Regions from separate parts of the Mesorhizobium sp. M0244 genome, predicted to be linked through region 2. Evidence: riboswitches for the same ligand, from Rfam matches in the RefSeq annotation. Region 2 holds a riboswitch; each other region holds the start of a gene.

Region 1 (6,177 bases), on a different contig from region 2:
GGTCCGGACTAGACGGCTCCGCGGCAATGCTAGGAATGTCGTCTATCCGGACAGGCTTCCCGATTAAATAGCCTTGAGCTTCATCGCAGCCGACGCGACGCAGATAGTCGAGCTGTTCGGAAGTTTCTACGCCTTCAGCTGTTACCTCAATTCGAAGCTCATGCGCCAGCTTAATCAATGATCTTACAATCGCTGCGCAGTCGGCATCAGTCAGCATATCCTGGACAAAAGATCGGTCGATCTTGAGCCGCGAAAGAGGCAGTTTGCGAAGGTAAGTGAGTGGGCGCCCTCTGACGGTTTGGATGCCCACCAACTCCTGCGGTGCCCGTCTGCGGCGAAATTCGAAGATACCGAAAACCGCAACGCTCCCTTGCGAAACCGCCGACCTAACGTGGTCCATGTTCGCTATCCGAGCGAAATCGTGACCCGTTCTGTCTGGCCCTAGTTCCGCTTCAATCTGGCCTGCGCGATGTCGAGGAAATGCTGCGATCGCGGGATCGTCGTTCCTACGAGAGCATCCGCCGATGGTGCCGAAAACATGGCCCTGATTATGCGCGCCGCATACGCCGCACGGCGCCGACGAAAGACCGTCTCGACACCTCGCGGTGGTCGAGGAAGCGTGGGATCCGGAGGCATCGCACCCATCGGCTGCAGTCAGATGGACCGCTAGAAGGAAGCGGCGGGCAGGAACATGTGCCTTTGCGACGAGGGGACGATGGAAGCGGCGCCTACCATGGGTGCTGCGCCAAAGCCGGCGTGGGCGGTAGGGCCGACTGCGTTAGGATTGAAAGCTGCCCTTTGTCGAGCCGTCAGATGACGGGCTGCGCATGGAGGATTCCGGCCGAACAACATTGTAGTTCGGATCGCACCCATACTGACAATCCACGCCGAGTTATTCCGCCACAAATCCCCAATTGACCTCCGGATAAACTCTACGCGTCGGATCACGGCGGCCGGGACAGCGAAGCAGAACTGAAAGCAAGCCCAGGTGTGATCGAGGTGACCGTCAGCGCCTGCAAGCGGCCCTTGGCCAGCGCCGATGGCTACCTGACCCGGGCGTTTCTTTCGCCTCTCATCGCAGCTTCAAGGTCCGCGGCCAGAGGGCGCCGCGCTATCGACGGTCGACGGCGACACAGTCAACACTAGCTGCTTCTGCCTGTTGGTCACCCAATCGCGCATAAAGGACAACTTGCGCAGTATTCCCTTTGGGCGCCACGAGCCGCAGAATCGTTGCGTTAAATTGCACCTTACGCATTCACAAAACCGCCCCCTTGGAGTACTGGGAGCGCAGAGAAATCTCCGGTCGCAGCCTTACCCGGTCAAAACAAGGACTCAAACCATGAATGCCCTCATCATCTGCTCCGGCGGATTGGACTCTGTTTCGCTCGCTCACAAGGTGGCGACCGAGCAGAAACTTATTGGCCTGCTTTCGTTCGATTACGGCCAAAGGCACAAAAAGGAACTCGGTTTTGCCTCTATCTGCGCCAAACGGCTGGGTGTTCCGCACCAGATCGTCGAAATCCGCGATGTCGGCCGCAAGCTGAGCGGCTCGGCGCTGACTGATAATGTGGACGTGCCCGACGGGCATTATGCCGAAGACTCCATGAGGATCACGGTGGTGCCGAATAGGAACGCCATCATGCTGGCTATCGCCTTCGGGGTTGCCGCCGCGCAGAAGGCCGATGTGGTGGCCACTGCCGTCCATGGCGGAGATCATTTCATCTATCCCGATTGCCGGCCCGCATTTGTCGATGCCTTTCAGACGATGCAGAACCATGCGCTCGCAGGCTATGCCGATATCCGCCTTTACGCTCCCTATGTGAATATGTCGAAGGCTGACATCGTCAGCGAGGGGGCAAAGTACGGTACGCCGTTCGAGGCGACTTGGTCCTGCTACAAGGGCGGCGCACGTCATTGCGGTCGCTGCGGGACATGCGTCGAACGGCGCGAAGCATTCGATCTGGCCGGCATTGCCGACCCGACAGATTATGAGGACGCAGACTTCTGGCTCCACGCCATCCAGACAAGGAGCGCGTGATGTTCCGCATTACCAAAGAATTCCACTTCTCGGCCTCGCATCAGCTCACCTCCTTGCCGCCAGATCATCAGTGCGCGCGTCTGCATGGCCACAACTATATCGTCGTGGTGGAGCTTTCAGGTGGCGAATTGAACGAACATGGCTTTGTGCGCGACTATCATGACCTCGCCGCACTGAAGCATTACATCGACGAGACGCTCGACCATCGTCACCTGAACGACGTGCTGGGGCATGACCAGGTCACGGCGGAATATCTCGCCAAACACCTCTACGACTGGTGCAAGGTGCGGCTGCCACAAACCTCCGCCCTGCGGGTGAGCGAGACGCCGAAAACTTGGGCGGAATACCGGCCATGACGTGCGTGTTGGATCCCGGAATTCGCGTGAGCGAGATTTTTGGGCCGACCATCCAGGGCGAAGGCATGCTGATCGGCTTGCCCACGGTGTTCGTAAGAACGGGCGGGTGCGATTATCGCTGTTCCTGGTGCGACAGCCTGCATGCGGTGGACAATCGCTTCCGCCATGAATGGAAGACCATGTCCACAGACGCGATCTGGCAAGAGGTCAATTTGCTTTCGGGTGGCCGACCAGTGATGGTGTCGCTCTCAGGAGGCAATCCGGCTATCCAGCCGCTCGGCGCGCTGATCGAACGCGGGCATCGTGAAGGCTACCGCTTTGCATTGGAAACCCAAGGCTCCGTGGCCAGAGACTGGTTCGCCGAGCTTGATGTCCTGGTTCTAAGCCCAAAGCCGCCATCGAGCGAAATGACGACCGATTGGACTGCGTTCGAGGCGTGCGTCGAGGCGGCGCGGGATAAGCCGCAAATCGTGCTCAAGCTCGTCGTGTTCGACGAAACAGACTACGGCTATGCCAAGGATGCCGCCGCGCGCTATCCGCAACTGCCCGTTTATCTGCAGCCTGGCAATCACACGCCGCCACGCCCTTATGGCGAAGAAGTTGATATGGACGGCATAATGAAACGCATGGAATGGCTAATAGAAACAGTGACCTGTGATAGATGGTTTGACGCGCGCGTCCTGCCGCAACTTCATGTTCTGCTCTGGGGCAACAAAAGGGGCGTCTAGCCCGCGCAGTGCTAGGGTGGCCCTGCGTCACCCCTGCATTTGGAGAAATCACGTCAATCGTAATTGAGACCCGATCAGTTCAGCACACTACAGCGCACAGCAAGTGGCACCACTGCTTAGGCGAAACCGCCTCTGACAGAAGAAGCCGGCAACAACATTGACGCCCTCATCGAGTTCACCGCTGATGTCGTCTCAGCATATGTCTCCAACAATCCGGGTGCCGGTAGGCGAGCTCCCTGCCCTGATCGGCCAAGTGCACGCAGCCCTGAAAGGCACGATCGGCAACGTTTCCGCAGAAATGCCGGACGCTCTCAAGCCTGCTGTGTCGATCAGGAAGTCGGTGACACCGAACTACCTCATCTGTCTTGACGACGGGAAGAAATTCAAATCGCTGAAGCGCCATCTGTCGACCCACTACGGGCTGACGCCGGACGACTATCGCGCCAAATGGGGTCTGCCTTCGGATTATGCCATGGTCGCGCCGAACTACGCCGCCACCCGCTCGGCCTTGGCCAAGACAATGGGTCTCGGCCGCAAACCGAACGAGCCGGAAAAGCCGGCGGCGGCAAAGTAGTCCCGCAAGAAGGCCGGAGCCTGAGTTAATCGCTCGAGGTTCCTTATGGCGCGGAGCAGCCATCGGCATAATCTGCCCGGAATATGAAAGGCGGGGTCAGCCCCGCCTTCCGTTGCAAAACAGCCGGGTTTCACAGGCAATCGCGAAGGCTTGCAGCACTGCTGACGGATCCCGGTTGGGTATCTTGCCGCGGCTGGCTAACATTAGTTGTGGGGTGGTCGACGCGGCCGTGGGAGCAGCATTGTTGGGATGTGCACGAAGCCCGCGTCGACCGAGGTCATTAGCCGCCTCGGTCTCCTATGCCGAATAAGACAGGGGGCGGAACCTGCTCAAACGCGCAATCGAACTTGTGCACGCCTATATATTTCGCACGCCTGAATTGAAAAGGAACCGTGCGTGGTCCGATTTGAATCAAACCGATGTGGTCCCTGACATTCAGTCGGTCTTTACCATTGGCTGCTAACTTTCGCGTAGCGGCAAGGTTCTGAGTACCGCGCAAGCCAAAAGGCTCGCTCCAGAAACGGAGCGGGCCTTTTTTTGCGTCATTTTGGGAAACGTACTCCAAGGATTGCTGCTGGCCTACAGGCTGGGCGAAACGGTCGAACGTGGCTGATCTGTTCGTGGACCCGCAATCGGTCCGACCTTATGCGCGACCGCCGCGGCCTCGTCAGAGTCATCGGTCGCGACTTTCCGCCCGCTTTGATTGCCCGCCGATCACCGCCGCAGCTCGAACGCACTTGACAAGATAGTTCCGGCCCGCTCAATTTGAGGTATTCACCAGGGGAGTCCCGGCAAGGGGCTGAGATACTGCTGGCTTTCGCGGCGCAGTGACCCGTTGAACCTGATCCAGTTCATACTGGCGTAGGGACGGTGCAAGCGCTTTGCGGGAGTTTACGCCCGAGGTCCTGTTTCGGCAGATCGCTAGAAGCGTCTTTTCATCCTTCCGGCACAGAACTGGGTCTCCAATGCATGAGCAAAGGAGCCTCAAGATGAATGCCCTCACCCCCGCCGTGTCGACGGGACCGCTGCCCGCCTCACGCAAGATCCACAAGTCCGGCGTCCTCTATCCGCACATCAAAGTGCCGATGCGCGAAATTGCCGTCCATCCGACGGCCGGCGAGCCGCCCGTCATCGTCTACGATCCGTCCGGCCCCTATACCGACCCGACTGTCGAAACCAGCATCGAAAGAGGTCTCGCCCGACTTCGCCAGGAATGGATCTTGGCGCGCGGCGATGTCGAGGCCTATGACGGCCGCCATGTCCGGCCCGAAGACAATGGATTTCTCACGGGCGAACGCCTAACGCCGGAGTTTCCAGTCCGTAACCGGCCGCTGAGAGCCAAGGCCGGCAAGGCGGTGACACAGCTTGCCTATGCGCGCGCCGGCATCATCACGCCAGAAATGGAGTTCGTCGCCATCCGTGAGAACCTCGGCCGCGAGATCCTGCACGGCAAGCTTGAGCGCGACGGCGAAGCCTTCGGCGCGGCGCTTCCCGATTTCGTGACGCCGGAATTCGTGCGTGACGAAGTGGCGCGCGGGCGGGCAATCATTCCCGCCAACATCAATCATCCCGAAAGTGAGCCGATGATCATCGGCCGCAATTTCCTGGTCAAGATCAATGCCAATATCGGCAACTCCGCTGTCACCTCCTCGATGGCCGAAGAGGTCGAAAAGATGGTCTGGGCGATCCGCTGGGGCGCCGATACGGTGATGGACCTGTCGACCGGCCGCAACATCCACAACATCCGCGACTGGATCGTGCGCAACTCGCCGGTGCCGATCGGCACGGTGCCGCTTTACCAGGCGCTCGAAAAGGTCGGCGGCATCGCCGAGGACCTGACCTGGGAGGTGTACCGCGACACGCTGATCGAACAGGCCGAACAGGGCGTCGACTATTTCACCATCCATGCCGGCGTGCGGCTGCATTACATCCCGCTGACCGTTGACCGGGTCACGGGTATCGTCTCGCGCGGCGGCTCGATCATGGCAAAATGGTGCCTGCACCATCACCGGGAAAGCTTCCTCTACGAGCACTTCGCGGAGATCTGCGACATCTGCCGCGCCTATGACGTCTCCTTTTCGCTCGGCGACGGCCTTCGTCCCGGCTCGATCGCCGATGCCAACGATGCGCCGCAGTTCGCCGAGCTGGAAACGCTTGGCGAGCTGACGAAGATCGCCTGGGAGAAGGATTGCCAGGTGATGATCGAGGGGCCTGGCCACGTGCCGATGCACAAGATCAAGCAGAACATGGACAAGCAGCTCGCCGTTTGCGGCGAGGCGCCGTTCTATACGCTTGGACCGCTGACGACCGACATCGCGCCGGGCTACGACCACATCACCTCAGGCATCGGTGCTGCCATGATCGGCTGGTTCGGCACCGCCATGCTCTGCTATGTCACGCCCAAGGAGCATCTCGGCCTTCCCGATCGCAACGATGTCAAGATTGGCGTGATCACCTACAAGATCGCCGCCCATGCCGCCG
Region 2 (6,177 bases):
GCGGCCTTCATCAAGCCGAGCCCGATCATGATCACCCTGATCATCGCGGCAACGAGCTGGATGGAAATCGCGCGCATCGTGGAGGCGGAAGTGCGTTCGTTGCGCGAACGCGACTTCGTCGTCGCCGCCCGCATGCTCGGGCTCAGCAACAGCCACATCATGTTTCGCGAGCTGTTGCCCAATGCGATCGGTCCGATCATCGTCGCGGCCACGCTTACCGTTGCCCGCGCCATCCTTCTGGAAGCCTATGTCAGCTTTCTCGGCTACGGCATCCAGCCTCCGCTGCCGAGTTGGGGCAACATGCTGAACGGCGCCCAGCAATATCTCGACAGCGCGCCGTGGCTGGCAATCGTTCCTGGTGCCGCAATCACACTGGCGGTCACCAGTTTCAACTTCATCGGCGACGGATTGCGCGATGCGCTCGACGCACGAAGCGACATGCTGTGAGGCCGCCCGGAATGGCAAGGTTTTCGCCGTTTGAAGTCTCGCTCTGGTATGCGACCGCGCCGCCGGCGCCAGAGACCAGCCCTCTGCAAGGACGCAGGCGGGCGGACGTCTGCATCGTCGGCGGCGGCTACACCGGGTTGACCACCGCACTCGATCTCGCCCGTGACGGCATAGACGTCGTTCTGCTCGAAGCCCAGGAGATCGGGTTCGGCGGCTCGGGCCGCAATGCCGGCCACTGTACGCCAACCTTCACCCATTACAGCCTGCCCGAACTGCGTGCCATGCTGGGCGAGCCGTGGGCCGAACGGCTGATCGCCCGGCAGACAGGGGCAAACAAACAAGTCGCTGGGATGATCGAGCGCTATGGCATCGATTGCGAATGGCAACAGAACGGCTACGTCATGGGCGCGCTTACGCCAGGCGCTGTCGCCAAGCTCGAGGCAAAGGCGCAGCAATACAATGCCGTCGGCGCCAAGACGCGGGTGCTCGACAGGCAGGCGAGCGAGGAGATGACCGGCAGCCCGCGATATTATGGCGGCTGGTTTCATTCCGAGGCCGGTCACCTCAATCCATTGGGATATGCAAGAGGCCTAGCACGTGCCGTCATGGAGGAAGGTGGCACAATCCACACTGGGTCGCCGGTCCGCGATGTCGTGCGACCGGATGGTGCCTGGGCAGTGCACGCAGGCGAAGGAACCGTCGTCGCCGACAAGGTCATCTTTGCGACCGGCGCCTACACCGTCGACGGATGGCCCGGCCTCGACCGGACCTACAGGATCCAGAGGGTGTTTGTCGCCGCCACCCAACCGCTGACCGCCAGCGAACGCCAAACCATCCTGCCGCGCGACACGACGATGCATGACGGCCGCGGCGACATCTTTGTCTACAAGTACAACGCCGAGGGACGGATCGTCGCCTCGATGTTCCCGATGGGCCGGCGCGGCCGGGACCTGGCCTTTACGCATCGCCTCATGTCCGACCGCCTGCGCTGGCTCCATCCGCAGCTCAGCAGCGACTTGAGATGGGAGTATTTCTGGTTCGGCGAGTTGGACATGCAGAAGCGCACCATCCCGAGATTCTATCAACTCGCGCCGGGCGTCGTCGCGTTGACGGGGCTATCCGGTCGCGGCGTGCCTACCGGAAGCATGCTCGGCGGCATACTCGGCGAATGGGCGAAGGGCGTTCCTGAAAAAGACCTTTCGCTGAAACTCGAACCGCTCCGGCGGGCACCCTTCTTCATGTCGTTCGCTCCGGCCGCGATGTTACGATACTATCGCGTCTCGGACTGGCTGCGGGCAAAGGCTAGCGGGTCTCAACTCCCACCCCACGCCTAGCCAGGATCGAATGGAAGATTTCGCGACGCCTTCGGACCTGAGTCTGGCACTGGCAGACAAGGGTATGCGCTCCTCGATCCGTCAAAAATTTGCGCCAAATCCGCTCGATTTCAGCGACTATCGGCATCGATCGGTCGGCTTTCGATAGCGCCGCGACGAATCGCGACCCGCTTGGCGCCGGAGAAAGACCGTCAACCAAGACCGAGCGGTCCGTTTGATTGCGACCGACATCCGCTCACCGCCGTGGCGTGCCTCACTTGCCGTACGACGCAAGGAACACGTGCACGCCGGCTGCGGCGTGTCGTCGAAGCTCCGCTGGCTTTGGAATCGCCTCGTCACCCAACAGCATGGCGCTGCTCAATGGCTCGCCCATAATCAACCAATTGAACTGGGAAGCAGCGGCAGCTGGATCATCGATCGCAATTAGGCCGCGCTCGGCCAAGCGCTCGAACAGCACTGCCATCGCCGCTATTGCGCGCCTGGGTCCGCCCTCAAAGAGCGCCCTCGCCAGTTCAGGGAAACGGCCGACCTCGCCGATCACCAGGCGACGCAGTTGCATGACGCGCGGCGTGAGCACAAGGCGGCCGGCAACGCAGCGCGCGCTCGGCTTCCCCTTGCATGCCGCCAATCCGCGTGTTAAATACTGAACCACATGGTTCAGTATTTCCGGCCCCGCCTCGATGCCTCGTTCGCCGCGCTCTCGGACGCCAACCGACGCGGCGTTCTGGAGCAACTCGGGCGTGCAGACGCTTCGATCACGGACCTTGCCGAGAAGTTCCACATGACCCTCACGGGCATGAAGAAGCATGTCAGCGTCTTGGAGCAGGCGGGGCTCGTCACCACGGAGAAGGTCGGGCGCGTGCGGACCTGCAAGCTCGGCCTGCGCGGACTGGAGGAAGAGGCGGCATGGATCGAGAGGTACCGCCAGCTCTGGGACGCACGCTTCGACGAGTTGGACAAGGTTGTCGAGGAATTGAAACGGAAGGAGAAAGTCGATGGACGAAAGAAGAGATAGTGAGCCCACCCCCATGAAGAACCGCACGACGGTGGAACGCAAGTCCGAGCGTGAGCTCGTCGTTACGCGAACCTTTAACGGCCCGGCGCGCATCGTGTTCGAGGCGTGGACCAAGCCCGAGCTGTTCAAGCAGTGGTGGGCGCCGAAGTCGATGGGCATGTTCCTGCGTTCCTGCGAGATGGATGTTCGTGTCGGGGGCAGGTACCGTTTGGTGTTCGGCCACGATGGCTCAAACCCTGACGAGTTCTTCGGTAGGTATATCGAAGTGACACCGCACTCGCGCCTCGTCTGGACCAATGACGAAGGTGGTGACGGTGGACCCGTCACCACGGTGACCTTCGAGGAAAAAGGTGGCAAGACGCTGCTGGTCATGCACGAACTCTATCCCTCGAAGGAAGCTCTCGACGCTGCCGGCACCGGGGCGGCGGATGCGATGGGCGAGACGTTCGAGCAACTGGACGAGCTTCTCGTCACGCTGGGCGCGAGCGTGGGGCGGTCATGAAGTCGTCGATCTCGCGGTCGGCCGCCTGGCTCTTCACTACGCGGAAGAGAACCCCGACGAGGTCGTCGCCGCCCTCTGCGGACCTACGAGACCATCATCAACCCCATTGGCAACACGACCAACCGAGGTTGGTCTCGTCGTGCGCGTCCGACTCGATCGTCGGCGCTATCCCATCGGCAAGAATATCTCAAAGAAGGAACTGCGAGAACTGAAGGTCGAGTGCGAAGAGTTTCACGGCGAGTGGGACTACGTCATCAGATCGCGCATGGAACGCCGGATTTGATCATGGCGCAAATTCCCTTGTTAGTACCGTTGGCGTTGGTCGTGCGCGTGATTGGAAAATTGACATTGCGCTATCGCGATGCTCGACGCCCCGTAGAGGCAACGTGTTCCCGCTTACGACGTCCTCGTCCTGAATGCGTCCATAGAGTTGATCATGACATCATCGAGTGACCTTGAGCCGATCGGCTCTTACAAACGTCGTGAGGCTGAGACCGTACGCCCCGATTCTCCGGCTGATACGGCTGACTATCCGTGTCATTCGCATGCTATCGATCACAAGACTACGCAACGCTATCCAAATCTATCCGACGCTATCCCCGTCATTCCCACTCGATTGTTTCAACCCATGATAACCCATTGATCTCGCGAAGCAATTTGTTTGCGCTCTGCGCAGCTGCCGTCAGGCATAACCGTCAAAAATTTGGTTTTTGATTGACGAATTTCGGCTGCCCGAGGGAATCCATCTATCGCCTACTATCGGCGTTTTCGGCAGACCGACGGACTCCTCCCCAGTACGGTACACTCGCAGAAAGTACCGTCCGCGCGGTATATTCAGGGACTTGTCCCGACGCCTGCGCGAGCTTTTCTGCCCGGTTTGATCGCCCGACGATCACCGCCGCGGCCCGAATGCGCTTGACAAGATAGCGCTGGCCAGCTCAATTTCGATGCATTCACCAGGGGAGTCCCGGCAAGGGGCTGAGATACTGCTGGCTTTCGCGGCGCAGTGACCCGTTGAACCTGATCCAGTTCATACTGGCGTAGGGACGGTGCAAGCGCTTTGCGGGAGTTCGTGCCCGAGGTCCTGTTTCGAGCAGGTCGACCAAAGCGTCTTTTCATCCTTCCGGCACAGAACTGGGTCTCCAATGCATGAGCAAAGGAGCCTCAAGATGAATGCCCTCACCCCCGCGGTGTCGACGGGACCGCTGCCCGCCTCTCGGAAAATCCACAAGTCCGGCGTCCTCCATCCGCAGATCAGGGTGCCGATGCGCGAAATCTCCGTCCATCCGACGGCGGGCGAACCGCCTGTCGCCGTCTACGATCCGTCCGGCCCCTATACCGACCCGACTGTCGAAACCGACATCGAAAAAGGCCTCGCCCGACTTCGCCACGAATGGATTTTGGCGCGTGGCGATGTCGAAGCCTATGACGGCCGCCATGTCCGGCCGGAAGACAATGGATTCGCCGCTGGCGAGCGCCTGACGCCGGAATTTCCCGTTCGCAACCGGCCGCTCAGGGCCAGATCAGGCAAGGTGGTGACCCAGCTTGCCTATGCGCGCGCCGGCATCATCACGCCCGAAATGGAGTTCGTCGCCATCCGCGAGAACCTTGGTCGCGAGATCCTGCACGGCAAGCTTGAGCGCGACGGCGAGGCTTTCGGCGCGGCGATCCCCGACTTCGTCACGCCGGAGTTCGTGCGCGACGAGGTGGCGCGCGGGCGGGCAATCATTCCCGCCAACATTAACCACCCAGAGAGCGAGCCGATGATCATCGGCCGCAATTTCCTGGTCAAGATCAATGCCAATATCGGCAACTCCGCTGTCACCTCGTCGATGGCCGAAGAGGTCGAAAAGATGGTCTGGGCGGTCCGCTGGGGCGCCGATACAGTGATGGACCTGTCGACCGGCCGCAACATCCACAACATCCGCGACTGGATCGTGCGCAATTCACCGGTGCCGATCGGCACGGTGCCGCTTTACCAGGCACTCGAAAAGGTCGGCGGCATCGCCGAGGACCTGACCTGGGAGGTCTACCGCGACACGCTGATCGAACAGGCCGAACAGGGCGTCGACTATTTCACCATCCATGCCGGCGTGCGGCTGCACTACATCCCGCTGACCGTTGACCGGGTCACAGGCATCGTCTCGCGCGGTGGCTCGATCATGGCCAAATGGTGCCTGCACCATCACCGGGAAAGCTTCCTTTACGAGCATTTCGCGGAGATCTGCGACATCTGCCGCGCCTATGACGTGTCCTTCTCGCTCGGCGACGGTCTTCGTCCCGGCTCGATCGCCGACGCCAATGACGCAGCACAATTCGCCGAGCTGGAAACGCTCGGCGAGCTGACGAAGATCGCCTGGGCGAAGGATTGCCAGGTGATGATCGAGGGCCCTGGCCACGTGCCGATGCACAAGATCAAGGCGAACATGGACAAGCAGCTCGCTGTCTGTGGCGAGGCGCCGTTCTACACGCTGGGGCCGCTGACGACCGACATCGCGCCGGGCTACGACCACATCACCTCAGGCATCGGTGCTGCCATGATCGGCTGGTTCGGCACCGCCATGCTCTGCTACGTCACGCCCAAGGAGCATCTCGGCCTTCCCGATCGCAACGATGTCAAGACCGGCGTGATCACCTACAAGATCGCCGCCCACGCCGCCGACCTGGCGAAGGGTCATCCGGCGGCGAAAATCAGGGATGATGCCCTTTCCCGCGCGCGCTTCGAGTTCCGCTGGGAGGACCAGTTCAACCTGTCGCTCGACCCCGAAACCGCGCGGTCCTTTCACGACCAGACCTTGCCCAAGGAGGCGCACAAGCTGGCGCATTTCTGCTCGATGTGCGGACCGAAATTCTGTTCCATGCGCATCTCCCACGACATC
Region 3 (6,177 bases), on a different contig from region 2:
CAGATACGAGGCAGCAAGGGCAAATCACGGTCTAAGCCGGACCAACTCCTGGCGGACCTAGCCACACTACCTCGACCATGGCAAGCAAGCGCCGCTTCGCCTTCCGCCGGTTTGACCATAAATTATGTCCGCTTCCGGGCAACATCTCGTGATCCAGCCGCAAACGGACCCGAGCCGATATAGCGTCGGAATGCCTCCGGTCCAGCCCCGACGAAAAAATCGGCGGCGGTGCCCGTCGCGGCAACCGTGCCACCATCCAGGAAAACCATGTTTCGGCCGATACGGCGCGCATCGTCCGGCTGGTGCGTGACGAATAGCACCGTCATGCGCTGCTCCGAATGGACGTCGGCCACCAGGTCGAGCATGTCGTCGCGCAGTGCCGGTCCGAGCGAAGCGAACGGCTCGTCGAGCAACAACACCGGCCGGTCGCGCACTAGGACCCGGGCGAGCGCGACGCGCTGCCGCTCGCCGCCCGAGAGTTCGCGCGGCAGCCGGCTTTCCTTGCCGGCAAGGCCGACGCGCTTCAGCGCTGCGGCGATTGCGGCGCGATCGGCGTCGTTCAGCCTGAGCGAAGGCGAGCGGCCGAGCCCGACATTCTGCTCGAGGGAAAGATGGGCAAACAAGTTGTTTTCCTGAAATACCATCGACACCGGCCGCTCTGAAGGCGGCGCAGTGCTGACGTCGGCGCCGCCGATCAGCACGCGGCCCGACCGCGGCACCTCGAAACCGGCCACCAGATTGAGCAGCGTCGACTTTCCCGAACCGCTCGGCCCCATGATGGCGGTGATTTCCGACGCCGGGAAATCGACGTCGAATATAAGCGGCGTTTCACCATAGCTGAACGAGACATTGTCGAGCCGCACGGCCGCGCTTTTTTCCACCGAAATGGACCGTTCCGGGCTGATCGGCATCATGATTTCTCTCTCCTTCCCAGCCAGTCCGCGGTCAGCACCAGTGCCAGGCAGACAAGGCCGAGCAGCAGCGCCAGCCCGGCCGCATCCTCGGTGCGGTAGCTGCCCATGCGCGCCAGCAGCAGATAGGGCAAGGTCTGCACGGAATCGCTGCCGAACAGCGCAATGACGCCGAGATCGCCGAGCGACAGCGCCATGGCGAAAGCGAAGCCGGTGGCGAGCGGCCGCCGCAGCGACGGCCAGTCGACCAGCCGCAACCGGTTCCAGCCCGAGATGCCAAGCTGTGCACAGAGCCGTTCGTGGCGTTCGCTCGCCGCGTCATAGGCAGGGCGGATAGCGCGGATGGCGAACGGCATCGCCATCACCGCATTGACCGCAACCACCATGACAGGGGCGATCGCAAAGACATCGCTGACGGTGCGCAGGAGCAGGAACCAGCCGGCACCGATGACAATGGGCGGCACCACCAGGACGAACCCCGCACCGGTGTCGGCCAGATGTTCGAGCAGCGTCCGCCTGCCGGTCCGCCGGGTGAGTGCCAGCGCCCGGCGCGCCATGACCAGCGACAGCGACAACGCCAAGGAGAGCAGCGCCGATAAGAGGGAGAGCATGGCACTGGTCGCCGTCGCTTGCCGCACCGCGCTCTCGCCGGCCAGGCGGCCGAGATCGGCGCCAAGCCCGGCCGCCAGCGTGGCCGCCATCGGCCCGGCGACGAACAGCAGTGCCAGCCCGATCACCAGCGCGTTCAGCACGGTCTCGGCCGCACCAGCTGAAAAATACCGGCGCGGCGCAACCGGCAGATTGGCGTCGCCGGTCATATTGGCGCCAAGCCGCGTCAATGCCAGCACCACGACAAAGGTCAGGGCAATTTGCAGCAAGGTCAGCGTCACCGCCCGCGCCGGGTCGAAGTCGAAACGCAGCGCCTGGTAGATAGCAACCTCCAGCGTCGTCGCACGCGGCCCGCCACCCAGCGTAAGCACGATGGTGAAGGAGGTGATGCAGAGCATGAAGACGAGCCCGGCGATGCCCGGCAGGGCCGCACGCAGCGTTGGCCATTCGATCAGCCGGAAGGCCGGCGCCGCGCCCATGCCAAGCTGGCTCGCCAGCCGCCATTGGTCGGCCGGCACCGTCTGCAACGCTTCCAGGAACAGCCGCGTTGCCAGCGGCAGGTTGAAGAAGACATGGGCGACGAGAATGCCCGACAGACCATAGATGCCGGGCCAGCTCTGGCCGCCAATCGCGCCGAGCATGCCGGCGAAAAACCCAGCGCGGCCATAGAGTGCCAAGACGCCGAGTGCGGCAACAATGGCCGGCAGCGCCAGCGGCACGGCGAAAAGCTGCAGGATAAAGCCTCGCCCGAAAAACTGTGGATGCCGCGACAGGGCACGCGCGACGAACAGCGCTGGTGCGACGGAGAGCAGGGTCGACAACAGAGCCTGCCAGAGCGTGAAACGGGTGACCCGGAAGAGATAGGAATCGAAAGCCGAGACAGCACCGGAAGGGTCGCGTGCGGCTTCCAGGACGAGCCCTGCGAAGGCGCCGCCGATCAGCAGCGCGATGGCGGCGAGCGCGACTGTGCCAGCGGTGACGCGGGAGTCCGATGATGACGCGCGTTGCACGCTAGACCGCCAGATTCGAGATTCTTAGCGAGGACGGCGTTCCTTCGCGCCCCCCTCTGTCCTGCCGGACATCTCCCCCACTTGGGGGGAGATCGGCAGCGTCCGCGCCTCGCTCAGTCCTGCAACGTTGGAGATTGGCGAAAGCCGAAATGACGGCCAATCTCCCCCCTCGTGGGGGAGATGCCAAGCTTTGGCAAAGAGGGCAGGACAGAGGGGGGCGCCGTAGAGCGAACATCTTCGTCGGTGAAAGCCTACTTGCTCATCACCGCCAGCCACTCGTCGACCCAAGCCTTGCGATTTGCCGCCACCTCCTCCGAGCTGAACAGCAAGGTTTTGGTCGGTTTGACGAGCTTGTCGAAAGCCGGGTTGAGCGGCTTGTCGGTCTTGCCGGCCGGGAACATCCAGTTGGTCTCGGGAATGACGTCCTGGAATTTCGGCCCGGTCATGAAGGCCATGAACTTTTCCGCCAGCGGATTCTTCGCGCCCTTGGTGGTGATCCCAGCGACCTCGATCTGCAGATATTCGCCTTCCTCGAAGGACGCCGCCTGGTAGCGCTCGGTGTTTTCGGCAACCATGTGATAGGCCGGCGAGGTGGTGTAGGACAGCACCATCGGCGCCTCGCCCTTGGTGAACAGGCCGTAGGCCTCGCTCCAGCCCGGCGTTACCGTGAGCACCTTTGCCCTGAGCTTGGCCCAGGCTTCCGGCGCCTTGTCGCCATAGACCGACTTGACCCACAACAGCAGGCCAAGGCCCGGCGTCGAGGTGCGCGGATCCTGGATGACGATCTTGTCGCCGGCATCGCCCTCGACCAATTCCCTGAGGCTCTTCGGCGGGCTCTTCAGTTTTTCGGTATCGTAGACGACGGCGAAATAGCCATAGTCGAACGGCACGAAAATACCGTCGCTCCAGCCGCCCGGCACGCTGACGTCCGACACGGCGCCATGCGGCGAAAACAGGCCGGTTGCCTTGGCATCTGCGGTCAAATTGGTATCGAGGCCAAGCACGATATCGGCTTTGGTCGCGGCGCCTTCCAGCTTCACACGGTTGAGCAGCGCGACGCCGTCGGCGACCGAGACGAATTCGACGACGCAGCCGCACTCGGCCTCGAAAGCCTTCTTCACCGCCGGTCCCGGACCCCAATCGGCGGTGAAGCTTTCATAGGTATAGACGGTCAGCTTATCCTGTGCCGATGCCTGCCCTGGCAGGGCGAGCGCGGATGCTGCAAGCAGGACAATCGAGACAAGAGAGTGGAAAAAACTGCGCATCGGCGCCTCCTTCGTTCGCGTTGAAAGGAATTGAGGCGTCGGGCTGTCCGAAACGTCTAATCCCTCCGCCGGTACAAACCGGATCAGGTTCAGCGGGTTGGCAGTCTTGCCTCTCAGCCGGTCCGCGAAGATCGCGTCCGGCACCCCGTTAGAGCGTTTCGACACATAGGCCCGGCCGAAGTGCCGCGCAAGCGGAAGTTTGCCGGGCATCCAAAGCGCGGCCTTCCGTTTCGTCTGCCGTTTCATCTTCCGTTTCCGGGGCAGGGCTGGTAAGGGCCACGAGATATGAGCACATTCACCATCCTGCTTGGCGGCGATCTCATCCGCACGCCGCTGCTCGACCGCCAGGTCGCCGGCACGCGCGTCATTGCCGCCGATGCCGGCATCGGCCATGCCCGTATGCTGGGCCTGAGGCCGGAACTCTGGGTCGGCGATTTCGATTCCGTGCCTGCCGATTTGCCGGAGGATCTGGCCGCCGTGCCACGGCAGGTGTTTCCCGCTGAAAAGGACAAGACCGACGGTGAACTCGCTATCGCCGCCGCGCTCGAACGCGGTGCGACCAGCCTTGTGCTCGCAGGCGCCTTCGGCGGCAAACGCACCGACCACATCTTCCTGCATCTGGCGCTGAGCGTCCGGCTGGCGGAAGGCGGAACGGAAGTGCTTTTGACCAGCGGCGCACAGGAAGGCATTCCTTTGCTGCCTGGAAAGACCGGCTTCGACTATGTCGACGGCACGCTGTTTTCGGTGCTCGGCTTTTCGGATCTCGCCGGCCTGACAGTCACCGGCGCCAAATGGCCGCTCGACGATGTCGAGGTTGCGTTCGGCTCGTCGCTAACCATTTCCAACGAGGTCAAGGGCCGGCTCGAAATCGCGCTGGCCAGCGGCCGCGCGCTGCTGCTCGCGCATCCCTACCCTCTTCCGGAAAGCTGAGCCCAGAAAGCTGACATGGCGCCGCCGCTTCTCAATCTCGACGGGATAAAGCTGACCTTTGGCGGCACGCCGCTGCTCGACGGTGCCGCCCTGACGGCCTCAGTTGGCGACAAGATCGCCCTGGTCGGCCGCAACGGCTCTGGCAAGTCGACGCTCCTCAAGATCGCCGCCGGGCTGATCGAACCACAGGACGGCGAAGTCTTCCGCCAGCCATCGGCGACCGTGCGCTACTTGCCGCAGATGCCCGACATGGACGGCTTTGCGACTGTCCGCGCCTATGTCGAGGCGGGGCTCGGGCCGGCCGACGATCCTTACCGCGCCACCTATCTGATGGAGCATCTCGGCCTATCCGGCGAGGAACGGCCGAACGATCTCTCCGGCGGCGAGGCGAGGCGCGCCGCGCTCGCCCGCGTCATGGCGCCGGAGCCCGACATTCTCCTCCTCGATGAACCGACCAATCACCTTGACCTTTCGGTTATCGAATGGCTGGAGGAGGAGCTTGCCCGCACCTCCTCGGCACTGGTCGTCATCTCGCATGACCGGCGTTTTCTCGAACGCGTGTCGCGCGCCACAATTTGGCTCGACCGCGGCCAGACCCGCCGTCTCGACAAGGGCTTTGCCTATTTCGAGGAATGGCGCGACATCGTGCTGGAGGAGGAAGAGCGCGAGCAGCACAAGCTCGGCCGCCAGATCGTGCGCGAGGAGCACTGGCTGCGCTATGGCGTGACGGCAAGGCGCAAGCGCAACATGCGCCGGCTCGGTGAGTTGCAGACCATGCGCCAGCGCTTTCGCGGCCATCGCGGCGCCGAGGGTGCGGCGACGATGATAGCCAGCGACGCCGCCGAATCCGGCAAACTGGTGATCGAAGCCAAGAACATCGAGAAGAGCTTTGGCGATCTGACCGTGGTCAGGGGATTTTCGACCCGCATCCAGCGCGGCGATCGCGTCGGCCTGGTCGGGCCGAACGGCGCCGGCAAGACGACGCTATTGAAGATGCTGACCGGCGAATTGAAGCCGGACGCAGGCACGGTGCGGCTCGGCACCAATCTGGAGATCGCCACGCTCGACCAGAAGCGCGAAGCCGTCGACCCGCAGGAGACGCTGGCGCAGTATCTGACCGACGGGCGCGGCGAGAACCTCGTCATCAATGGCGAGCAGCGGCATGTCGTGTCCTACATGAAGGACTTCCTGTTCAAGCCGGAACAGGCGCGCACGCCGGTGCGCGAGCTTTCGGGCGGCGAGCGGGCGCGGCTGATCCTCGCCCGCGTTTTGGCGCGGCCGGCAAACCTCCTTGTGCTCGATGAGCCGACCAACGATCTCGACATGGAGACGCTGGAGCTGCTGCAGGAACTGGTCGCCGGCTTTGCCGGCACGGTGATCCTGGTCAGCCACGATCGCGATTTCCTCGACCGCACCGTGACCAGCATCATCGCGCCGGAAGGCGGCGGCCGC

What was found. A riboswitch is a leader RNA that binds a small molecule or an ion and turns the genes downstream of it on or off. The one in region 2 is predicted to bind thiamine pyrophosphate.
Region 1: it holds a riboswitch for thiamine pyrophosphate, as region 2 does, so the genes downstream of both, thiC (phosphomethylpyrimidine synthase ThiC) here and thiC (phosphomethylpyrimidine synthase ThiC) in region 2, are expected to answer to the same signal.
Region 3: it holds a riboswitch for thiamine pyrophosphate, as region 2 does, so the genes downstream of both, thiB (thiamine ABC transporter substrate binding subunit) here and thiC (phosphomethylpyrimidine synthase ThiC) in region 2, are expected to answer to the same signal.

The regions. Positions count from the first base shown of each region.
Region 1 is NZ_JAMYSE010000048.1:299-6,475, reverse strand. It holds gene NKJ08_RS24170 (EAL domain-containing protein) at 1-400, opposite strand, end outside; gene queC (7-cyano-7-deazaguanine synthase QueC) at 1,340-2,038, shown strand; gene queD (6-carboxytetrahydropterin synthase QueD) at 2,038-2,394, shown strand; gene queE (7-carboxy-7-deazaguanine synthase QueE) at 2,391-3,122, shown strand; partial or broken gene NKJ08_RS24150 (Ros/MucR family transcriptional regulator) at 3,255-3,696, shown strand; TPP riboswitch at 4,466-4,582, shown strand; partial or broken gene thiC (phosphomethylpyrimidine synthase ThiC) at 4,686-6,177, shown strand, end outside.
Region 2 is NZ_JAMYSE010000010.1:124,358-130,534, forward strand. It holds gene NKJ08_RS10645 (ABC transporter permease) at 1-447, shown strand, start outside; gene NKJ08_RS10650 (NAD(P)/FAD-dependent oxidoreductase) at 459-1,781, shown strand; gene NKJ08_RS10655 (TetR/AcrR family transcriptional regulator C-terminal domain-containing protein) at 2,035-2,514, opposite strand; gene NKJ08_RS10660 (ArsR/SmtB family transcription factor) at 2,434-2,796, shown strand; gene NKJ08_RS10665 (SRPBCC family protein) at 2,777-3,298, shown strand; gene NKJ08_RS10670 (ISAzo13-like element transposase-related protein) at 3,225-3,581, shown strand; TPP riboswitch at 4,247-4,363, shown strand; partial or broken gene thiC (phosphomethylpyrimidine synthase ThiC) at 4,468-6,177, shown strand, end outside.
Region 3 is NZ_JAMYSE010000002.1:40,703-46,879, reverse strand. It holds gene thiQ (thiamine ABC transporter ATP-binding protein) at 123-914, opposite strand; gene thiP (thiamine/thiamine pyrophosphate ABC transporter permease) at 911-2,530, opposite strand; gene thiB (thiamine ABC transporter substrate binding subunit) at 2,782-3,795, opposite strand; TPP riboswitch at 3,839-3,953, opposite strand; gene NKJ08_RS02450 (thiamine diphosphokinase) at 4,081-4,725, shown strand; gene NKJ08_RS02445 (ABC-F family ATP-binding cassette domain-containing protein) at 4,741-6,177, shown strand, end outside.